DNA from 3 places in the Streptomyces sp. NPDC050508 genome. Region 3 is predicted to be linked to each of the others. Evidence: riboswitches for the same ligand, from Rfam matches in the RefSeq annotation. Region 3 holds a riboswitch; each other region holds the start of a gene.
The links. A riboswitch is a leader RNA that binds a small molecule or an ion and turns the genes downstream of it on or off. The one in region 3 is predicted to bind cobalamin.
Positions count from the first base shown of each region.

Region 1: it holds a riboswitch for cobalamin, as region 3 does, so the genes downstream of both, AB0I69_RS38560 (ribonucleoside-diphosphate reductase subunit alpha) here and AB0I69_RS32500 (ABC transporter substrate-binding protein) in region 3, are expected to answer to the same signal.
Region 2: it holds a riboswitch for cobalamin, as region 3 does, so the genes downstream of both, metE (5-methyltetrahydropteroyltriglutamate--homocysteine S-methyltransferase) here and AB0I69_RS32500 (ABC transporter substrate-binding protein) in region 3, are expected to answer to the same signal.

Region 1 covers NZ_JBFAJJ010000018.1:64,580-71,371, forward strand. Annotated here, with positions in the region: gene AB0I69_RS38555 (ribonucleotide-diphosphate reductase subunit beta) at 1-803, opposite strand, end outside; gene AB0I69_RS38560 (ribonucleoside-diphosphate reductase subunit alpha) at 803-3,103, opposite strand; cobalamin riboswitch at 3,366-3,525, opposite strand; gene AB0I69_RS38565 (GNAT family N-acetyltransferase) at 3,543-4,049, opposite strand; gene mctP (monocarboxylate uptake permease MctP) at 4,156-5,757, opposite strand; gene AB0I69_RS38575 (DUF3311 domain-containing protein) at 5,754-6,017, opposite strand; gene AB0I69_RS38580 (YbdD/YjiX family protein) at 6,170-6,370, opposite strand; gene AB0I69_RS38585 (carbon starvation CstA family protein) at 6,342-6,792, opposite strand, start outside.
Region 2 covers NZ_JBFAJJ010000003.1:140,101-146,892, reverse strand. Annotated here, with positions in the region: gene AB0I69_RS10240 (histidine phosphatase family protein) at 1-239, opposite strand, end outside; gene metE (5-methyltetrahydropteroyltriglutamate--homocysteine S-methyltransferase) at 342-2,660, opposite strand; cobalamin riboswitch at 2,800-3,026, opposite strand; gene meaB (methylmalonyl Co-A mutase-associated GTPase MeaB) at 3,116-4,099, opposite strand; gene scpA (methylmalonyl-CoA mutase) at 4,096-6,279, opposite strand; gene AB0I69_RS10220 (methylmalonyl-CoA mutase subunit beta) at 6,288-6,792, opposite strand, start outside.
Region 3 covers NZ_JBFAJJ010000013.1:104,358-111,149, reverse strand. Annotated here, with positions in the region: gene AB0I69_RS32525 (VOC family protein) at 1-158, shown strand, start outside; gene AB0I69_RS32520 (SDR family oxidoreductase) at 182-961, shown strand; gene AB0I69_RS32515 (DUF6193 family natural product biosynthesis protein) at 1,051-1,401, shown strand; gene AB0I69_RS32510 (ABC transporter ATP-binding protein) at 1,409-2,209, opposite strand; gene AB0I69_RS32505 (iron chelate uptake ABC transporter family permease subunit) at 2,206-3,219, opposite strand; gene AB0I69_RS32500 (ABC transporter substrate-binding protein) at 3,216-4,277, opposite strand; cobalamin riboswitch at 4,331-4,543, opposite strand; gene AB0I69_RS32495 (polyketide cyclase) at 4,734-5,246, shown strand; gene AB0I69_RS32490 (universal stress protein) at 5,349-6,185, shown strand; gene AB0I69_RS32485 (CbtA family protein) at 6,306-6,792, opposite strand, start outside.

The DNA.
Region 1 (6,792 bases), on a different contig from region 3:
CCCGGCAGACCCTCACCGCACAGGTCGCGCCCGAACTGCAGCTCCGCCTCGACGGCTTCGCGCAGCATGTCGGTCACCTCCTGCTGGAGCTGGTCGTCGAACAGCTCCGGCTCCTCCTTGCGGACGGTGTCGACCACTTCGAAGGCGAAGCTCATGTGCATGGTCTCGTCGCGGAACACCCAGTTGGTGCCGGTGGCGAGACCGTGCAGGAGACCCCGGCTGCGGAACCAGTAGACGTACGCGAACGCGCCGTAGAAGAACAGGCCCTCGATGCATGCGGCGAAGCAGATCAGGTTGAGGAGGAAGCGGCGGCGGTCGGCCTGGGTCTGGAGGCTGTCCAGCTTCTCGACCTCGTTGATCCACTTGAAGCAGAACTCGGCCTTCTCGCGGATGGAGGGGATGTTCTCCACCGCGTCGAACGCCGCCGCTCTGTCCTCCGGGTCGGGGAGGTAGGTGTCGAGGAGCGTCAAGTAGAACTGGACGTGCACGGCCTCCTCGAAGAGCTGGCGGCTCAAGTACAGCCGCGCCTCGGGGGAGTTGATGTGCTTGTACAGCGTCAGCACGAGGTTGTTCGCCACGATCGAGTCGCCCGTCGCGAAGAACGCGACCAGCCGGCCGATCATGTGCTGCTCACCCGGCGTCAGCTTCGCGAGGTCGGCGACGTCCGAGTGGAGGTCGACCTCCTCGACGGTCCAGGTGTTCTTGATCGCGTCCCGGTAGCGCTCGTAGAAGTCCGGGTAGCGCATGGGGCGGAGGGTCAGCTCGAAGCCCGGGTCGAGAAGGTTCTTGGCTTCGGTGGTCATTACTGGCAGGCCTCGCAGGACTCGGGGTTTTCCAGGGAGCAGGCGACCGCGTCTTCGTCGGGGGTCAACTGCTGTACGGGGAGGGTGGGTTGGGCTTGGGCCTGGGCCGCGCGGGCGATGCGGGTCGCGGGGCGTGAGCGCAGGTAGTACGTCGTCTTCAGGCCCTGCTTCCAGGCGTACGCGTACATCGAGGAGAGCTTGCCGATCGTCGGCGTCTCCAGGAACAGGTTCAGGGACTGCGACTGGTCCAGGTACGGCGTGCGGGCGGCGGCCATGTCGATCAGGCCGCGCTGCGGGATCTCCCACGCGGTGCGGTACAGGGCGCGCACGTCCGCCGGGATCCAACTGAAGCCCTGCACCGAGCCGTTGGCCTCACGCAGCGCCTCACGGGTGCGGGCGTCCCACACGCCGAGCTGCTTCAACTCGTCGACCAGGTAGGAGTTGACCTGGAGGAACTCGCCGGACAGCGTCTCGCGCTTGAACAGGTTGGAGACCTGCGGCTCGATGCACTCGTACACGCCCGCGATCGAGGCGATGGTGGCGGTCGGGGCGATCGCCAGCAACAGGCTGTTGCGCATGCCGGTTTGGGCGATACGTTCCCGCAGTGCCGACCAGCGCTCGGGCCAGGTCAGTTCCACGTCGTAGTGGTCGGGATGCAGGACACCCCGGGCCGTACGGGTCTTCTCCCAGGCCGGGAGCGGGCCGTTGCGCTCGGCGAGGTCGGCGGAGGCCTCGTACGCGGCGAGCATGATGCGCTCGGCGATACGGGTGGAAAGGGCCTTGGCCTGCGGGGAGTCGAAGGGGACGCGCAGCTTGAAGAAGACGTCCTGGAGGCCCATCGCGCCCAGGCCGACCGGGCGCCAGCGGGCGTTGGATCGGCCCGCCTGCTCGGTCGGGTAGAAGTTGATGTCCACGACACGGTCGAGGAAGGTGACGGCGGTACGGACCGTCTCGTCCAGCCGCTCCCAGTCCAACTCGCCATTCGTGACGAACGCGCCGAGGTTCACCGAACCCAGGTTGCAGACCGCCGTCTCGCCGTCGTCCGTGACCTCCAGGATCTCCGTGCAGAGGTTGGAGGAGTGGACGGTGTGGCCCGGCTCGGCCGTCTGGTTGGCGGTGCGGTTGGCCGCGTCCTTGAAGGTCATCCAGCCGTTGCCGGTCTGCGCGAGGGTGCGCATCATGCGGCCGTAGAGGTCACGGGCCGGGATGGTCTTCTTGGCGAGCCCCTGCGCCTCGGCCTTGCGGTACGCGGCGTCGAACTCGTCGCCCCACAGGTCGACCAGCTCGGGCACGTCGGCGGGGGAGAACAGCGACCAGTCGCCGTTCTCGTTCACCCGGCGCATGAACTCGTCCGGGATCCAGTGCGCCAGGTTCAGGTTGTGCGTACGACGGGCGTCCTCACCGGTGTTGTCCCGCAGCTCCAGGAACTCCTCGATGTCGGAGTGCCAGGTCTCCAGGTACACCGCGGCGGCACCCTTGCGTCGGCCGCCCTGGTTCACCGCGGCGACCGAGGCGTCCAGCGTCTTCAGGAACGGGACGATGCCGTTGGAGTGCCCGTTCGTGCCGCGGATCAGCGAACCGCGGCTGCGGATACGGGAGTACGACAGTCCGATGCCGCCGGCGTGCTTCGAGAGGCGGGCGACCTGGTGGTAGCGGTCGTAGATGGAGTCCAGCTCGTCCAGCGGGGAGTCGAGGAGGTAGCAGGACGACATCTGGGGGTGCCGGGTGCCGGAGTTGAAGAGGGTGGGGGAGGACGGGAGGTAGTCCAGGCGGCTCATCAGGCGGTAGAGCGCGGCCACTTCGTCCAGGGCGCGGGTGCTGTCGTCCTCCGCCAGGCCGGACGCCACACGCAGCATGAAGTGCTGGGGGGTCTCGATGACCTTGCGGGTGATCGGGTGGCGGAGGAGGTAGCGGCTGTAGAGGGTGCGCAGACCGAAGTAGCCGAAGCGGTCGTCGCCCTCGGTGTCGACCAGCGCGTCGAGGCGGGCCGCGTGCAGCCGGGCGAACTCGGCGGTGCGGTCGGCGATGAGGCCCTCGCGGTGGCCCACCGAGACGGACTCGGTGAACGTCGTGACGCCCTGGGAGGCGGCCTCGGCGGCGATGCTGATCGTCAGCAGGCGCGCGGCCAGCCGGGAGTAGACCGGGTCCTCGGAGATGAGGCCGGCGGCAGCCTCCGTGGCCAGTTCGCGCAGTTCCGTCACGTCCGCGTGCGTGGACCGGCCGCGCAACGTGGCGGCGGCGACCCGGCCGGGGTCGGCGTCGGGAAGGTCGGCGGTCAGCTCGGTCAGGGTCCGCAGGATCGCGGTACCGGGGCCGTCGGCTCCGGGAACGGTCGCTCCGGGAACGGCCGTACCAGGAACGTCGGTTCCGGTCGCGGTCGCTACGGTCGCCTCGTTCGCCTGGGTCGCTGATGCCGGCTCTGCTGGCGCGATGGTCACGGTGGGGCTCTCCCTCGCTCGGCACGGGGCCTTGCGGAGGGCAGGCGGCAGTACACGAGCGCGCGGGGCGTCGCGTCCACCGGCCCACTCCACGAGGCCCGGACGTCATGCGCCCTGGCCGGGTGGCCGGACGCGAGCTGTCGGCAGGTCCTCGGACTGACCATACGTGCATATGCACGTAAGTACACCGTTGCGGGACAGTTCCGGATTCGCACCGGATTCCCCTGCGGCGACAGCGAGCATGAGCATACATCTTGTGCCCGCCCGTCACGCCACCACCAGATGTTGTGTCGCGGTGGTTTCAGAGCGTCAGCTTGTAGGTGAGCAGAGTGAGATCGTCCAGATGCGGCACGGGATTCCAGTCCCGGTCGGGTGTGCGGACGAAACCCAGGCGTTCGTAGATGCGGTGGGCCGCGTGCATCGAGCGTTGGGTCGACAGGACGATGGCTGTGCAGGCTTCTGTGGCTCGGGCGCGGTCGATGCAGGCGCGGACCAGGGCCTCGCCGGCGCCTCGGCCGCGGGCGGCGCGGGCGATTGCTAGTGCGCGGATCTCTGCCTCGCCGGGGCGGGCGATGTCGGCCACGGGGCCGGGGCCTTGGACGAAGGTGACACCGCCGAGGAGGTGGTCGCCGTCCATCGCGACGAGGACTTCGGCGGCTGCGGCTCGGCTTGCTACGTCCTTCAGTACGGGGAGGTACGGGTCGGTCTCGCCGTAGTCGAGGAGGCCGTCGTCCAGGTAGGCGTGGGCTGTGAGGGTGCCGAGGGGTTCGTATTCGGTGGGGTTGGCTCGGCGGATGAGGATGTCCATGTAGGTGAGTGTGTACGAAAGCGGGCCGCCGATGGTCTTGCTTTTCGGCGGCCCGCTGCGGGTCGTGTGTGGCTGGTCGCGCAGTTCCCCGCGCCCCTAGGGGGTCTTAGTGGCCGGCGATCACAGGGAGCTCCTCTTTTACTCCCGGGTCGCCTGCGTCTGCCGTGTAGTCGGCGGGGCTGGTTTCGTCGATGCCCTCGGGGGCCTTGAACGCCTTCAAGGCGAACGTCAGCACCACCGTCACGGCGACGTTCAGGACGAATGCCGTCAGGCCGATGTAGCCGATCTCGCCGATGCCGGGGATCTTCTTGGACGAGCCGCCGAAGTGGTCCTGGGTCGGAGACGCCACCCCGTAGGCCGCCAACGTGCCGTAGATCATGCCGACCGCCCAGCCGGCCAGCAGGGCCCAGCGGTGGAACCAGCGGGTGAAGAGGCCGCCGACCAGGGACGGGAAGGTCTGGAGGATCCAGATGCCGCCCAGGAGCTGGAAGTTGATCGCGACCGTCTTGTCCATGGTGAGGACGAAGGCCAGGGCGCCGACCTTCACCAGGAGCGAGACGATCTTGGAGACCTTGGTCTCCTGGGCGGGGGTCGCGTCCGGGTTGATGAAGTCCTTGTAGATGTTGCGGGTGAAGAGGTTCGCCGCGGCGATGGACATGATGGCCGCGGGGACGAGGGCGCCGATGCCGATCGCCGCGAAGGCCACGCCCGCGAACCAGTCCGGGAACATGTTCTCGAAGAGCTGCGGGATGGCCAACTGCCCGTTGGTGACCTTGACTCCGGCCGCGATGGCCATGAAGCCGAGCAGGGCGAGCAGGCCCAGCATCAGTGAATACAGGGGCAGGATCGTGGTGTTGCGGCGGATCACGTTGCGGCTCTTGGAGGAGAGGGTCGCGGTGATCGAGTGGGGGTACATGAACAGGGCCAGTGCCGAGCCCAACGCCAGTGTGGCGTACGTCCATTGGCCCGCCGGTGCGGGGACGAGTCCGCCCGCTCCGGCCGCCTTGAACTTGGCTCCCGCCGCGCTGAAGATGTCGTCGAAGCCGCCGAGCTTGATCGGGATGTAGATGATCGCCACCGTGATCACGATGTAGATCAGCCCGTCCTTCACGAACGCGATCAGCGCGGGTGCGCGGAGACCGGACGAGTAGGTGTACGCGGCCAGCACGGCGAACGCGATCAGCAGCGGCAGGTCCTTCACGAACCAGTTGGAGTTCGCGCTGCCGCCCACTCCCATGACGTCCAACACGGCCTGGATGCCGACCAGTTGGAGCGCGATGTACGGCATGGTCGCGAGGATGCCGGTGACCGCGACCGCCAGCGACAGGCTCTTCGAGCCGAAGCGACCGCGCACGAAGTCGGACGTCGTCACGTAGCCGTGCTTGTGCGACACCGACCAGAGGCGGGGCAGGAACGTGAAGATGAGGGGGTACACGAGGATCGTGTAGGGCACGGCGAAGAAGCCGGCCGCGCCCGCCGCGTAGACCGCCGCCGGGACCGCGACGAACGTGTACGCCGTGTAGAGGTCGCCGCCGAGCAGGAACCAGGTGACCCAGGTGCCGAACGACCGTCCGCCCAGGCCCCATTCGTCGAGGCTCTGCTCGCTGTCGGCCCGGCGCCAGCGCGCGGCCAGGAAGCCCAGGACCGTGACGGCCACGAAGAAGAAGATGAAGACGCCGAGAGCGACGCCGTTCACGCCGTCGTTCACCGGGTACCTCCGTGGCGGGCGCGCTGGTCACGCTGCCAGAGCTTGTAGGCGGTCATGGTCAGCGCCGTCGAGATCAGCACCCACAGCATCTGGTACCAGTAGAAGAACGGGATGCCGATGAACGTGGGGTCGATCTTGGTGTAGGAGCCGACCCAGAGCAGCGCCACGAAGGGCGCGATGAGGCAGACGGCGATGACGACGCGCGCCGGTGTCACCACCGGTGCTGCCACTTCGGGCGGAACTTCGGGTACATCTGACATTTCGCGGCTCCGTCCCCTCACTGATCACCTGTGTAACGCGCAGGCAATGTAGGTCACGGTGTCACCGCAGCGAAAGACCTCGTCCGCATATCGGCATGTCGATTCGGTGAAAGCCCGACATCGGTGTCAACAGCAGGGGGCAGCAGCAGGGGTCAGCAGCAGCGGAAGCCCTGCCTCGGGTCGGCCTCCTGGCGGTCCGTCCGCATCCGTTCGAAGTCGCGCCGGTTCGGGACCGCCGCGTCCGGGTGGTCCCGGCGTACGTGCGCCACATGCCGCTCGTACGCCGACTCGTCCATCAGCTCCCGGACGTACCACCGCACTCCGCTAACCGCCCGCCTGAACGCCGACCGCATCGCGCGCCGCCGCCTCCTCTTCCTTCTCCTCCCGGGTCGGGACCAGCCCGGCCGGTGCCACGATCTTCGACTCCACGTACGGCGTCTCGCTCAGTGTGGAGAGCGCGGGGCGGCGGACGTGTCGAACACAGACTCGGAGGGCGTCCGCGATCACGACCACTACCAGCACCGCGAGAATGGCCGAAAGTACCCCGTCCACCGTGGAGTTGGTGACGACGGTGTGCATGTCGTCCATGTTCTTGGCGGGCGGCAGGACCTTGCCCGCGTCGATGGCGTCCTGGAACACGGACCGTTGCTTGAAGAAGCCGACCTTCGGGTCGCTGGAGAACACCTTCTGCCAGCTCGCGGTCAGGGTGACCGTCGCGTCCCAGGTCAGCGGAACCCCGGTGATCCAGGCCCACTTGAGGCGGCCGGACTTCACC
Region 2 (6,792 bases), on a different contig from region 3:
CGCCCCATGTCCAGACCCGCCAACTCCGGCTCCGCCACGGCCGAGAGACCGAGCGCGGACGCCGTCTCCCGGCACCGCACGGTGGGCGAGACCAGCATCCGGTCAGCCGAGCGGAGCGAACCCGCGGCGGACTCGGCGCGGGCCGTGCCGCTCGCGTCGAGCGGACTGCCGTCGTCGAACCGGGTCTCCCGCAGGGACCGGTTCATGGCCGGCGAGATCAAGGTGATGCGGCTGGTCACTTCGTCGCTCCAGTTCTCCGGGCTGTGCGGATCATCGTCTCCCACACACCTCGCGGCGAGGGCGGCCGGGAGGGTGTCCTCCCGGCCGCCCCCGCCCTCGGGTCAGGAACCGGTCAGTTCCCTGCGGACCGTGCGGGCCGCGGCGACCAGGTTCTCCAGGGACACACGGGTCTCGGGCCAGCCGCGGGTCTTCAGGCCGCAGTCCGGGTTGACCCACAGCCGCTCCGGCGGGATGGCCTCAAGTCCCTTGCGCAGCAGGGCAGCCGCCTCGTCGATGCCCGGCACGCGCGGGGAGTGGATGTCGTACACGCCGGGTCCGGCCTCGCGCGGATAGCCGTGCCCGGCCAGCTCGCGGGCGACCTGCATGTGCGAACGGGCCGCCTCCAGGCTGATGACGTCCGCGTCGAGGTCGTCGATGGCCTGGACGACGTCGCCGAACTCGGCGTAGCACATGTGGGTGTGGATCTGCGTGTCCGGCCGCACTCCGCTAGTGCTGAGCCGGAAGGCCTCCGTGGCCCACGCCAGATACGCGGGGTGGTCGGCGGCCCGCAGCGGCAGGGTCTCGCGCAGGGCGGGTTCGTCGACCTGGATGACCGAAGTCCCGGCCGCCTCAAGGTCGTTGACCTCGTCGCGCAGGGCGAGGGCGACCTGCCGTGCGGTGTCGCCGAACGGCTGGTCGTCGCGGACGAAGGACCAGGCGAGCATGGTGACCGGCCCGGTGAGCATGCCCTTGACCGGGCGCGAGGTGAGCGACTGGGCGTACGTCGTCCAGCGCACCGTCATCGGTTCCGGGCGGGAGATGTCGCCGGCGAGGATCGGCGGGCGGACGTAACGGGTGCCGTAGGACTGCACCCAGCCGTGCTGCGTGGCGAGGTAGCCCGTCAGCCGCTCGGCGAAGTACTGGACCATGTCGTTGCGTTCGGGCTCGCCGTGCACCAGGACGTCCAGGCCGGTCTTCTCCTGGAACGAGATCACCTCCTGGATCTCGGCCTTGATGCGCTCCTCGTAACCGGCCGTGCCGATCCGGCCCGCCCTCAAGTCCGCGCGGGCGGTGCGCAGTTCACCGGTCTGCGGGAAGGAGCCGATCGTGGTGGTCGGCAGCAGGGGCAGACCGAGGTGGGCCCGCTGGACGGCGGTCCGCTCGTCGTACGGCTGCGCGCGGCGGGCGTCCGCCTCCGTGACGGCGGCCGTACGGGCCCGTACGGCGGGGTCCCGCGTGATCGGGGAGCCCGCGCGGGAGGCCAAGTCGGCCCGGTTGGCGGCGAGTTCGGCGGTGATGGTGTCGGTGCCCTGGGCCAGGCCCTTGGCGAGGGTGACGATCTCCGCGGTCTTCTGGCGGGCGAAGGCGAGCCAGCGCAGGATCTGCGGCTCGATGTCCCGCTCGGTGGCGGTGTCGAGCGGGACGTGCAGGAGTGAGCAGGAGGCGGCCACGTCGACCCGTTCGGCCAGCCCGAGCAACGTGCCGAGCGTGGCGAGGGACTTGGTGAGGTCGTTCACCCAGATGTTGCGGCCGTTGACGACACCGGCGACCAGGCGCTTGCCGGGCAGCCCGCCCACGGTGGCGAGGGCGTCCAGGTTGGCGGCGGCGGTCCCGGTGAAGTCGAGCGCGAGCCCCTCCACCGGCGCCTTCGCGAGCACCGGCAGCGCGTCGCCGAGCCGGTCGAAGTAGGACGCGACCAGCAGCATGGGCCGGTCGGGAAGGGCTCCGAGGTCGCGGTAGGTGCGGGTGGCGGCGCTCAGTTCGGCCGGGGTGCGGTCCTGGACGAGGGCGGGCTCGTCGAGCTGCACCCACTCCGCGCCCGCCGCCCGCAGGTCGGCGAGGACCTCGGCGTACACGGGCAGCAGCCGGTCCAGGAGGGTCAGCGGATCGAAGTCCGCCGACACACCGGGGGCGGGCTTGGCGAGCAGGAGATAGGTGATCGGGCCGACGAGCACCGGGCGGGCAGTGAGGCCCAGGGCGAGGGCCTCCTTCAACTCCGCGACCTGCTTGGTGGAGTCGGCGGTGAAGACGGTGTCCGGGCCCAACTCGGGTACGAGGTAGTGGTAGTTGGAATCGAACCACTTCGTCATCTCCAGCGGCGCCACGTCCTGCGTGCCGCGCGCCATCGCGAAGTACCCGTCCAGCGCGTCGCGTTCGACGGCGGCACGGTGGCGCTCGGGGATCGCGCCGACCATGACGCTGGTGTCCAGGACGTGGTCGTAGTACGAGAAGTCACCGGTCGGTACCTCGTGGATGCCTGCCTCGGCGAGCTGCTGCCAGTTCGTACGGCGCAGTTCGGCGGCGGTGGCCCGGAGGGCGTCGGCGTCGACGCGGCCCTTCCAGTACCCCTCGACGGCCTTCTTCAGTTCCCGGCCCTGACCCTGACGGGGATAGCCGTACACGGTGGCCCGTGCTGCCGCGGCTGCGGACTTTGTCGTCACGGAACTCTCCTTCGCGAGATGTCTCCCTGAGGTCCCGGTGGGGACGAGAGCGCGAAGGAACGTCAGACCGGGCGATCGTGACCGCCGATGTGTACGCCGACCCGCCCACGAGGTCACCGGGATTCCGCGCACGAAATTCGTTCGCGCGTGGGCAGTTGGCAGGTCTTCGGACTTGCGGGCACGTCCCCTTTTGGAACCGGAGGACACCTACTGGCCGTCGCTTCCCAAGTCCTGTTGTGGGCCCAGTGCGTATGACGGCGGTCGTTCCTGCTTACCGCTGCGGGGCAGTCCCGGATTTTCACCGGGTTCCCTCTTGCGACGCGTTCCGTCTGGCTGACGGGGCGAACCAGCTGCGCCGCCAGCCTAAAGGGTTTGGGGTGGGTGCGTCGATTTTTGGGTGCGGGCCCGGTGGGGGCTGGTCGCGCAGTTCCCCGCGCCCCTAAAAACAGGTTGGGTCAGTTGGGCGGGGTGCCGAAGGCTCGCAGGATTTGTTCTGCCGCCAGGGTTGCCGTCAACTCGCCCTCGCGTACCTGGCGTTCGAGGTCCGGGGCCAGCGCACGTACCGTCGGATCTGAGTGCAGGCGGCCCAGGAGGTCGTCGCGGACCATCGTCCAGGTCCAGTCCACCTGTTGGTCGCGGCGCTTCGCGGCGAGGCGGCCCGTGGAGTCCAGCAGCGAACGGTGTTGTTCCAGGCGCTCCCAGACCGTGTCGAGGCCGGTGCCCTCGCGGGCGCTGCAGCTCAGTACCGGCGGGGTCCACGCCGCGTCGGCGGGATGCATCAGGCGTAGCGCGCCTGCCAACTCCCTTGCCGCGCTCCGCGCATCGCGCTCGTGCGGGCCGTCCGCCTTGTTGACGGCGATGACGTCCGCCAACTCCAGGACGCCCTTCTTGATGCCCTGTAGTTGGTCGCCGGTGCGGGCCAGGGTCAACAGCAGGAAGGAGTCGACCATGTTGGCGACCGCCGTCTCCGACTGGCCTACGCCTACTGTCTCGACCAGGACGACGTCGTAGCCCGCCGCTTCCATCACCACGATCGACTCGCGGGTCGCCTTCGCGACGCCGCCGAGTGTGCCGGCGGTGGGGGAGGGGCGGACGAAGGCCGCCGGGTCGACGGCCAGGCGTTCCATGCGCGTCTTGTCGCCGAGGATCGAACCGCCCGTGCGGGTCGACGACGGGTCTACGGCGAGCACCGCGACCCGGAACCCGAGCGAGGTGAGCAGCGTGCCGAACGCGTCGATGAACGTCGACTTGCCGACCCCCGGTACGCCGCTGATGCCGATCCGGCGGGCGTGGCCGCTGTGGGGGAGGAGTTCGGTCAGCAACTCCTGTGCCATGGCCCGGTGTTGTGGCTTGGTCGACTCGACGAGTGTGATGGCGCGGGCCACCAGGGCCCGCTTCCCGTCGAGTACGCCCTTCACATAGGTGTCGACCTCGATCACAGGGTGTGCCCGAGGTCGGTGGCCAGTCGTTCCACCAGGTCGTGGGCGGCGTCCGGGATCACCGTCCCGGGCGGGAACACGGCCGCCGCGCCCATCTCCAGGAGTGTCGGTACGTCCTGTGGCGGGACGACTCCGCCTACCACGATCATGATGTCCTCGCGGCCCTCCTCGGCGAGGGACTCCTTCAACGCCGGTACGAGGGTGAGGTGTCCGGCGGCCAGCGAGGACACCCCCACGATGTGCACGTCCGCCTCGACGGCCTGGCGGGCCACCTCGCCCGGGGTCTGGAACAGCGGGCCGACGTCGACGTCGAAGCCCAGGTCGGCGAAGGCGGTGGCGATCACCTTCTGGCCGCGGTCGTGGCCGTCCTGGCCCATCTTGGCGACCAGGATGCGGGGGCGGCGGCCCTCGGCCTCCTCGAAGGAGCTGACCAGGGTGCGGGTGCGCTCGACGGACGGGGAGTCGCCGGCTTCGGTGCGGTACACACCGGCGATCGTACGGATCTGGCTCGCGTGCCGCCCGTACACCTTCTCCAGCGCGTCGGAGATCTCACCGACCGTCGCCTTCGCGCGGGCCGCGTTCACCGCCAACTCCAGCAGGTTGCCCTCACCGCTCGCTGCCCGGGTCAGGGCGTGCAGCGCGTCCTGGGTGGCCTGTTCGTCGCGTTCGGCGCGCAACCGCCGTAGTTTCTCGATCTGTTGGGTGCGGACGGAGGAGTTGTCGACCTTGAGGACGTCGATCTGCTCGTCGGTCTCCACGCGGTACTTGTTGACGCCGATGACCGGCTGGCGGCCGGAGTCGATGCGGGCCTGGGTGCGGGCCGCGGCCTCCTCGATACGCAGCTTGGGGATGCCCGCGTCGATGGCCTTGGCCATGCCCCCGGCCGCCTCGACCTCCTCGATGTGCTGCCAGGCGCGGCGCGCTAGGTCGTAGGTCAACTTCTCGACGTACGCGCTGCCGCCCCACGGGTCGATCGCGCGGGTCGTGCCGGACTCCTGCTGGATCAGGAGCTGGGTGTTGCGGGCGATGCGCGCGGAGAAGTCGGTCGGGAGGGCGAGGGCCTCGTCCAGGGCGTTGGTGTGCAGCGACTGGGTGTGGCCCTGCGTCGCCGCCATCGCCTCCACGCACGTACGCGTGACGTTGTTGAAGACGTCCTGCGCGGTCAGCGACCAGCCCGAGGTCTGCGAATGGGTGCGCAGGGAGAGGGACTTGGCGTTCTGCGGGTCGAACTGCTTGACCAGCTTGGCCCAGAGGAGGCGGGCCGCGCGCATCTTCGCGATCTCCATGAAGAAGTTCATGCCGATCGCCCAGAAGAAGGACAGCCGGGGTGCGAACGTGTCCACGTCCATCCCCGCCGCCCGCCCCGCCCGGATGTACTCCACGCCGTCCGCGAGGGTGTACGCCAGCTCCAAGTCGGCCGTAGCGCCCGCCTCTTGGATGTGGTAGCCGGAGATGGAGATGGAGTTGTAGCGCGGCATCCGCTGCGAGGTGTAGGCGAAGATGTCGGAGATGATCCGCATCGACGGCTTCGGCGGATAGATGTAGGTGTTGCGGACCATGAACTCCTTGAGGATGTCGTTCTGGATGGTCCCGGCCAACTTCTCGGGCGGTACGCCCTGTTCCTCCGCCGCCACGATGTAGAGGGCGAGTACGGGCAGCACGGCGCCGTTCATCGTCATCGACACGGTCATCTTGTCCAGCGGGATGCCGTCGAAGAGCTGGCGCATGTCGTAGATGGAGTCGATCGCCACGCCCGCCATGCCGACGTCACCGGTCACGCGCGGGTGGTCGCTGTCGTAACCCCGGTGCGTGGGCAGGTCGAAGGCGACCGACAGGCCCTTCTGGCCGGCCGCCAGGTTGCGTCGGTAGAAGGCGTTGGACTCCTCGGCGGTGGAGAAACCCGCGTACTGGCGGATAGTCCAGGGCTGGTTGACGTACATCGTCGGGTACGGGCCGCGCAGATACGGCGCGATGCCCGGGTAGGTGGCCAGGAAGTCCAGGCCCTCCAAGTCCTGCCCCGTGTACAGGGGTTTGACCGCGATGCCCTCCGGGGTCTCCCACAGGAGGTCGTCGCCACCCGCCGCCTTCTTGACGGCGTCACGCCACTCGTCGGTACCGGCACCGGCTTCGGCGGCCGGGGTCCCCAGCTCGATCCCGGAGAAGTCGGGGATGCGCCCCATCGCTGCCATCAGGACACTCCCATGCGGTCGAGGGTGGCGGAGAGCACGGCTACGGCGTCGCAGCCCGCGAAGACGTAGGCGTCGACACCGGTGTACTGCCCGGGACGGCCCGCGAGGAACACGTGCCCGGCACCGGCCGACCTCAACTCCCCGGCGATCGTGGCCGCTTGCTCCTCGTACAGCGCGTCGCTGGAGCACAGGCAGGCCTCAGTGGCCCCGCTGTCCGCGAACTCGCCCTCGGTGACGGGCTCGATGCCGCCCGCCTGGAACAGGTTCGACGCGAAGGTGAGGCGGGCGGTGTGCGCGGCGGCCGGGCCGAGCGCGGCCAGGAAGATCCGCGGCCGGGAGCCGGTCGCCGCGAGGTGCGCGTCGGAGCGGGCGCGGAGTGCTTCGTAGGCCTCGTCGCGCCGTACGCGCGGCAGTCCGCCGGTCGGTGCTTCGGGCGCGGGTGCGCGCTCGGGGAGGCGTTCGGCGAGGTTCGGGAACTCGCTTACGCCGGTGATCGGTTCGCGG
Region 3 (6,792 bases):
GTCTCGTGGGGGAAGAGCGCCTCGCCACGCTCGAAGCAGAGTGCGCACGACTGGTCGCCCTCGGCGCGGTGCACGTGCGAACGCTGGTCGCCGACGAGGAGAACGAGTCGTGCATCGTGATGCAGGACGTCGAGGGCAACGAGTTCTGTCTCGACTGAGCATCCCCCCATAGGCTGCGGAAATGATCTCGCGCGATTACCTCCTCGAACTGTTCTCGCTGGACGGCCGGGTCGCCCTGGTGACGGGCGGCAGTTCCGGCATCGGCCGGGCTGTGGCCGGGGCTCTCGCGCGGGCGGGGGCAGGCGTCGTCGTGGTGGCGCGCAAGGAGGAGGAACTCGCCGCCACGGTCGACGAGTTGGTGGCCGAGGACTGCCGGGCCGCCTGGGTGAGCGGCGATCTGGGGACACGTGACGGGGTGCGGGCGGCGGCGGAGGCCGCGGCCGAGGTGTTCGGGGAGCCGGACATTCTCGTGAACAGCGCCGGCATCAACCTGCGGCCGCCGATGGGCGAGTTGGACGACAAGGTGTGGGACACCACGATGTCGGTGAACCTGGAGGCGCCCTACCTCCTGGGGCAGCGGTTCGGTCCCGGCATGGCCGAGCGGGGCTTCGGACGGATCATCCACATCACCTCCCAGCAGGCACACCGCGCGTTCGTGCAGAGTGGCGCCTACGGGGTGTCCAAGGGGGCGCTGGAGTCACTGGCCCGGTCGCAGGCCGAGGCCTGGTCGCCGTACGGCGTCACCTGCAACACGCTGGTGCCGGGTTTCGTGATGACACCGCTCAACGCGCGGCTGTCGAACGACCCCGAGAAGGTGGCGGCACTGGCCGCGCGAACTCTGGTCGGGCGCAACGGTCTTGCCGAGGACTTCGCGGGTGCCGCGGTGTTCCTGGCGAGCCGCGCGTCCGCCTACGTCACCGGGCAGTCGGTCTTCGTCGACGGCGGATTCTCCGTGCACTGAGGCCTGTTGGGAACGTCATGATCGTCGAGGCCCTGAAGAGTCACTGAACTGGTTGCGAACAGCCCTGTGGGGCTTCGAGGATGGGACCCATGCCTGAATCCCCCGACATCGCGGCTGTCTGGAGCATTCTCCTGGAACGCAGGCCCGGCACTCGGGGGGCCACGCAGGAGGACCTGTTGCCAGTCGTCGAGGCCGCGTACGCCGAGCCGCGCCTGCGCGCTCTCTACCCCTTCCCGACGCATGGGACGCTGCGCTTCCTGCGTGGCACCCCGCCGTGGAGAGAACCGAACCACGACGACCTGCCCTTCATCCTGTACGGCGGGCCGCCGTACGAGGTCTACACATCCGGCTACGGCGAGCTGCTCGGCGAGGCCGGGACACCCGCGGAAGCCGCCGCGCTCGTGGTGAGCCACCTGCCCACGGGGCAGGGCCCCGCCTGACGACCTGTCACCGCCCGCTCCCCCGCCGTAGAAAACGGATCACGGGATGGCCGGGGTCGTGATCGATCTCGACGCGGACGCCGTAGACGTCCTTGATGAGGGTGGGGGTGAGGACGTCGGTCGGGGTGCCCTCGGCGACCGTGCGGCCGTTGTCCAGGACGAGCAGGCGGTCGCAGTACATCGCGGCGAGGTTGAGGTCGTGCAGGGCGATCACGGTGGTGACCGGGAGGTCGGCGACGAGGTCCAGGAGGTCCAACTGGTGCTGGATGTCGAGGTGGTTGGTCGGCTCGTCCAGGAGGAGCTCGCGGGGTTCCTGGGCCAACGCGCGCGCTATCTGGGCGCGTTGGCGTTCGCCTCCGGAGAGGGTGTGCCAGGACTGGTCGGCCCGGTCGGTCAGCCCGGTGCGTTGCAGTGCCTCGGTGACGGCGCGGGCGTCGGCGGCCGACGCCGGTGACCAGGCTCGGCGGTGAGGGATACGGCCGAGGGCGACGACCTCGCGGACGGTCAACTCGGTCTGGGTGTGGGTGTGCTGTTCCACGGTGGCGATACGGCGGGCGGTGGCGCGGCGTCCGACCGCGGGCAGCGGCCGCCCGTCCAGCGTGACGACTCCGGTGGAGGCGGGAAGGACACCGGCGAGCAGGCGCAACAGCGTTGACTTTCCTGACCCGTTGGGGCCGAGCAGTCCGACGGTCTCGCCGGGCCGCAGGACAAGTGTGACGCCGTCGACGATGAGCCGACCGTCCGTGCGGCGGGCGACGCGGTCGGCGCACAGTCCGCCGCCCGAGGCGTCGGACAGGAGGTCGCTCATGCCTTCCTCCGCCCTCGGTACAGCACCACCACGAACGCGGGTACGCCGATCAGGGACGTCACCACACCCACCGGTACCTCCTGCGGATCGACGACCGTACGGGCGAGGGTGTCCACCCACACCAGGAACACGGCCCCGGTCAGTGCGGTGACGGGCAGCAGACGTACGTGCCCGGCACCGGTGAGCGCGCGCGTGACATGGGGCAGGACAAGGCCGACGAAGCCGATCGCTCCGGCGCAGCTGACCAAAACGGCGGTGAGGAGTGCCGTGGCGCACAGCAGGATCAGCCGGGCCCGGGAGACGTTCACGCCGAGCCCCGCGGCCGCCTCCTCGCCGAAGGCGAACGCGTCCAGGGTGGTCGCGTGGCCCAGGCACACGACCAGGACGAGGGCCAACGCGCCAGCGCACAGCGCCACTTGACCCCAGTCGGCGCCGGACAGCGAGCCGAGCAGCCAGAACAGCACGCCCTTGGTGGTCTCGGCGTCCGCCGAGGTCAGCACGGTGAAGGAGGTGAGCGCGGAGAAGAGTTGCGTGGCGGCCACGCCGGACAGCACGACCCGGTCCATGCTCGCGCCGAGGCTGTGGCTGAGCAGCATCACCAGCCCGAAGGAGAGCAGCGCACCGACGAAGGCGCCCGCCGACAGCGACACGGCTCCGCCACCCACGCCGAGCACCACGACCGCGACCGCGCCCGTGGACGCCCCGGAGGAGATACCGAGCACGAAGGGGTCGGCCAACGGGTTGCGCAGCAGGGACTGCATGACCGCGCCGCACAGCGCGAGCCCCGCACCGCAGACGGCGGCCAGCAGGGTGCGGGGCGTGCGCAGGTCCCAGACGATGCCGTCGCGGAGCGGGGCGAGCGTGCTGTCCCCGCCACCGAGGTGGGAGGCGACCGACGCCCACACATCGGCCGTGGAGATGTCGGCGGGTCCGATGGTTACGGCGAAGGCCACGGAGACCGCCAGTGCCGCGAGTCCGCCGCCCGTCAACAGCAGGGTGCGGAGGGTCACTTGGCGAGTCCGAAGTCGCGCAGGCCGGCGGCGACCTGCTCGATCCCCTCGACGGTGCGGATGGAGGGGTTCATCGCCTGACCGCTGAGCAGGATGTACCGCTTCTTCCTGACGGCGGTGAGGTTGCGGGTGGCGGCGTTGGTCTCCAGGAAGTGGATCTTCGCCTTGGCGGTCTCCGCGGTCTGTGACTTGCGGGTCAGGTCGCCGAGGACGATGACGTCGGGGTCGCGGTCGGCGACGGTCTCCCAGTTGATCTGGGGCCACTCGTCGTGGGTGTCGGCGAAGGCGTTCTTCGCGCCGACGGCACGGGTGATGGCGCCGGGGGCGCCGCAGCAGCCGGCGAGGTAGGGCGACTGGGAGTTGGCGAACCAGTACATGAGGGAGGTGCCGGAGGCGTCGAGGCCGGTGGTGGCCTTGGTCACCCGCGCCTTCAGCTGGGCCACGAGCCTGTCGCCGCGTTCCTTGACGCCCATCGCGCGGGACAGGTCGCGTATCTCGCCGTAGACGGTGTCGAGGGTGAGCGGTGTGCTGCGCGAGCCGTCGCCGCCGCTGTCGTTGTCCTTGCCCGCGCAGTCGGACGGCGAGACGTACGTCGGCACGCCCAGCTTCTCGAACTGTTCGCGGGTGGCGACACCGCCCTTGCCGAGCGTCGAGACGAAGGAGGCGGTGACGAAGTCGGGTTCGGCGTCGAGGACCTTCTCGAAGGAGGGGGCGTTGTCGGCGAGGCGCGGCACGGTCGCGTTCGCCTTCTCCAGGCCCTTGAGCACCGGGTCGGTCCAGGTCGCGGTGCCGGCCATGCGGTCGGCGAGGCCGAGGGAGAGCAGGATCTCCGTGGTGCCCTGGTTGAGGGAGACGACGCGCTTCGGGGCCGACTTCAGCGTGACCTTCTGCCCGCAGTCGGTGAGGGTGAGCGGGAAGCCCGCGGCGGACTTCTCCGCCTCGCTGTCGGCGCTGTTCCCGTCGGAGCCTCCGCATGCGGTCAGCAGCAGGGCGGGCGCGAGGAGAAGGGCCGCGGTACGGCGGCGCAGCGGTACGGGGGCGGTACGGATCACGGGCATGCCTTGCCTGTCGGGGCTCGAACGCGGAGCCTGGCCTACGAACTTCCCCTCGCCGAGGGCGAGAAGGCGCCAGCAGGTCTTCGGACTCGGGTTCGTCCGGACGGGGCGCCTTCCCGGCGCGTCACGCACCGGCTCCTTCGGCCGGCCCGTGTCGCTCCAGTGACGTCAGTGCCCCGCCCGTCCCCCTCACCGCTGCGCGTCAGTTCCGGATTCGCACCGGATTCCCTGGCCTCGGTTGTGGCACGACTGGCCCCCACAACGTATCAAGATCACCCATTGGCTCCCGCGACGGGGTCACCGGGGTGTGCGCCGCGTTCGCGATCGGTGGCACGGATGCGGATTGCGCCCACCCGACCGATGAGTTCCGTCTCGCCGCGTCGTCTGCATGGTGGGAACGTCTCCTTCCGCACCCGCGGAGGCCCGAGACGACACGAGACGACAAGGAGCGTGCACACCGTGGACCGGGAGAACGTGAGAGCCACCCTGACTGTCGCCGCACCCGCAGCGAGGCTGTTCGCGGTGCTGGCGGACCCGACGACCCATGCTGCGATCGACGGCACCGGCTGGGTTCAGGATCCCGTCGAGCGGGCGCCGCTGACCGAGGTCGGGCAGATTTTCCGGATGGACATGTACCACGCCAACCATCCGAACGGTGACTACCAGGTGGTCAACAAGGTCCAGGTGCTCGACCCGCCACACACCATCGGCTGGCTGACGGGGCAGGACAAGGGCGGCGGTGACCTGGAGTTCGGCGGCTGGAGCTGGCGCTACGACCTCGCACCGCTCGGTCCGTCCGAGACGGAGGTCACGCTCACCTACGACTGGTCGGCGGTGCCGCAGTTCATCCGGGACCGCGGCATCCGGTTCCCACCGTTCGGCCCTGACCATCTCACCAACTCGCTGCACCACCTGGCGGAGCTTGCCGTACCGACGCCCCCTGCCAGGCGGCAGAGTCTCCCGCACTCGTAGGACCGTCCAGCTTCTCTTCGGATCCGTCCGGCCCCTGTGCAATTTGCCCGGGTCGGGCGGATCGTGAGTGCCTCGACTCGTACGCGTGGAGGTCCAACGGCCATGTCCCAACTGATCGTTGTCAGCGTCGACGGATCCGCGGACAGTCGCGTCGCGGCCAACTGGGCAGCAGCCGAAGCGGAGTTGCGAGGACTCCCCCTGCGGGTCGTACACGTCTCGGCCCTCCCCGAGGAGCAGCTGCTGACCACATGGCCGTATTTCCGTGAGCCCTCCCCCGACGCGCTCGTGGCAGCGCTCGAAGAGGACCACCCGGGGCTCCGGGCCGAGGGGCTCGGTCTGACCGGAGCGATCGTGCCGGCGCTGCTGCCCCTGACCGCCGAGGCCGACTGCACGGTGCTCGGGCTGCGTGGTGCGGGTGGATTCACAGGCCTGGCCCTCGGTTCCGTGGCGCACGGGGTCGCCGAGCGCTCGGAGGGGCCGGTGGTGCTGGTGCCGAGGGGATCGGGTCGGACGCGCCGCGGGCGGTCGCCGTACGGGGTGATGTTGGGCGTCGATGTCGGCGCCCCGGTGACCTCCGTCGTCGACTTCGCCTTCGACGCCGCCAGCCGGCGCGGCACCGGTCTGCACATCGTGCGCGCCTGGCGACTGCCCTCCCCCGCCGAGCGGTGGATGCCGTACGCGCCGCCCGAGGAGGACCGAGGGAGCTGGGAGGACCAGGAGGTGCAGCGCCTCTCGGACGCGTTGCGGCCGTGGCGCGAGAAGTATCCGGACGTGGGCGTCTACGAGGATCTCCGCCTCCAGAGCCCACCGGCGGCCCTGCTCCAGGCGTCGGCCTCGGCGGAGTTGCTGGTGCTCGGCCGCGCGGACCGGACACTCGGACCCACGCTGCACGCCGTACTGGAACACACCGCGTGCCCGGTGGCCGTGGTCCCGCACTGAGCACGCACGCCGTTCAACTGTTCGGACAACCCGGAGTGGCGGCTCCGTCAGGCTGATCAACGAACACCTGCTGCTTCGGCGGCAGTTGGCCACCGACAGGCACGGCGATTTCATGCACCGTCACGCCGGGACGGGATCCGGCTCCTTCGAGGGAGTGGCGGCGTCCGGGCGCGTGGGCTGGAGGAGGCGTTCGGCGAGCGGGGCGAAGATCAGGCCGAGGGCCGTCCAGAGGATGAACTGCGCGGCGACGGAGTAGAAGCGGAAGGCGTACAGCACGTCGGCGGGGAAGCCCGGGTAGACGATGGTGCCCTTGGAATTCTTCAGCGGCAGTGGTGTCTCGGTGGCCTGGTTGCCGAAGTTGGCCTTGTTGTACGAGAGATGGCCGAACTGAGGCAGGAGCAGCATGACGATCCCGATCGCGACGACGAACGCGGCGCCGGCGAGGAGGGTGGCGTTCCAGTTGCCGAAGCGCGTCTGGAGTCGCTTGCCGAGATAGACGGCTCCCGCGAGGAAGGCGACGGAGCACACGACCATGATCAGGTAGAGGGCGCTGCGCTGCTGGATGGTCTCTTCGTGGCCGATCGCGGGCGGGTTGGCCGGATACTTC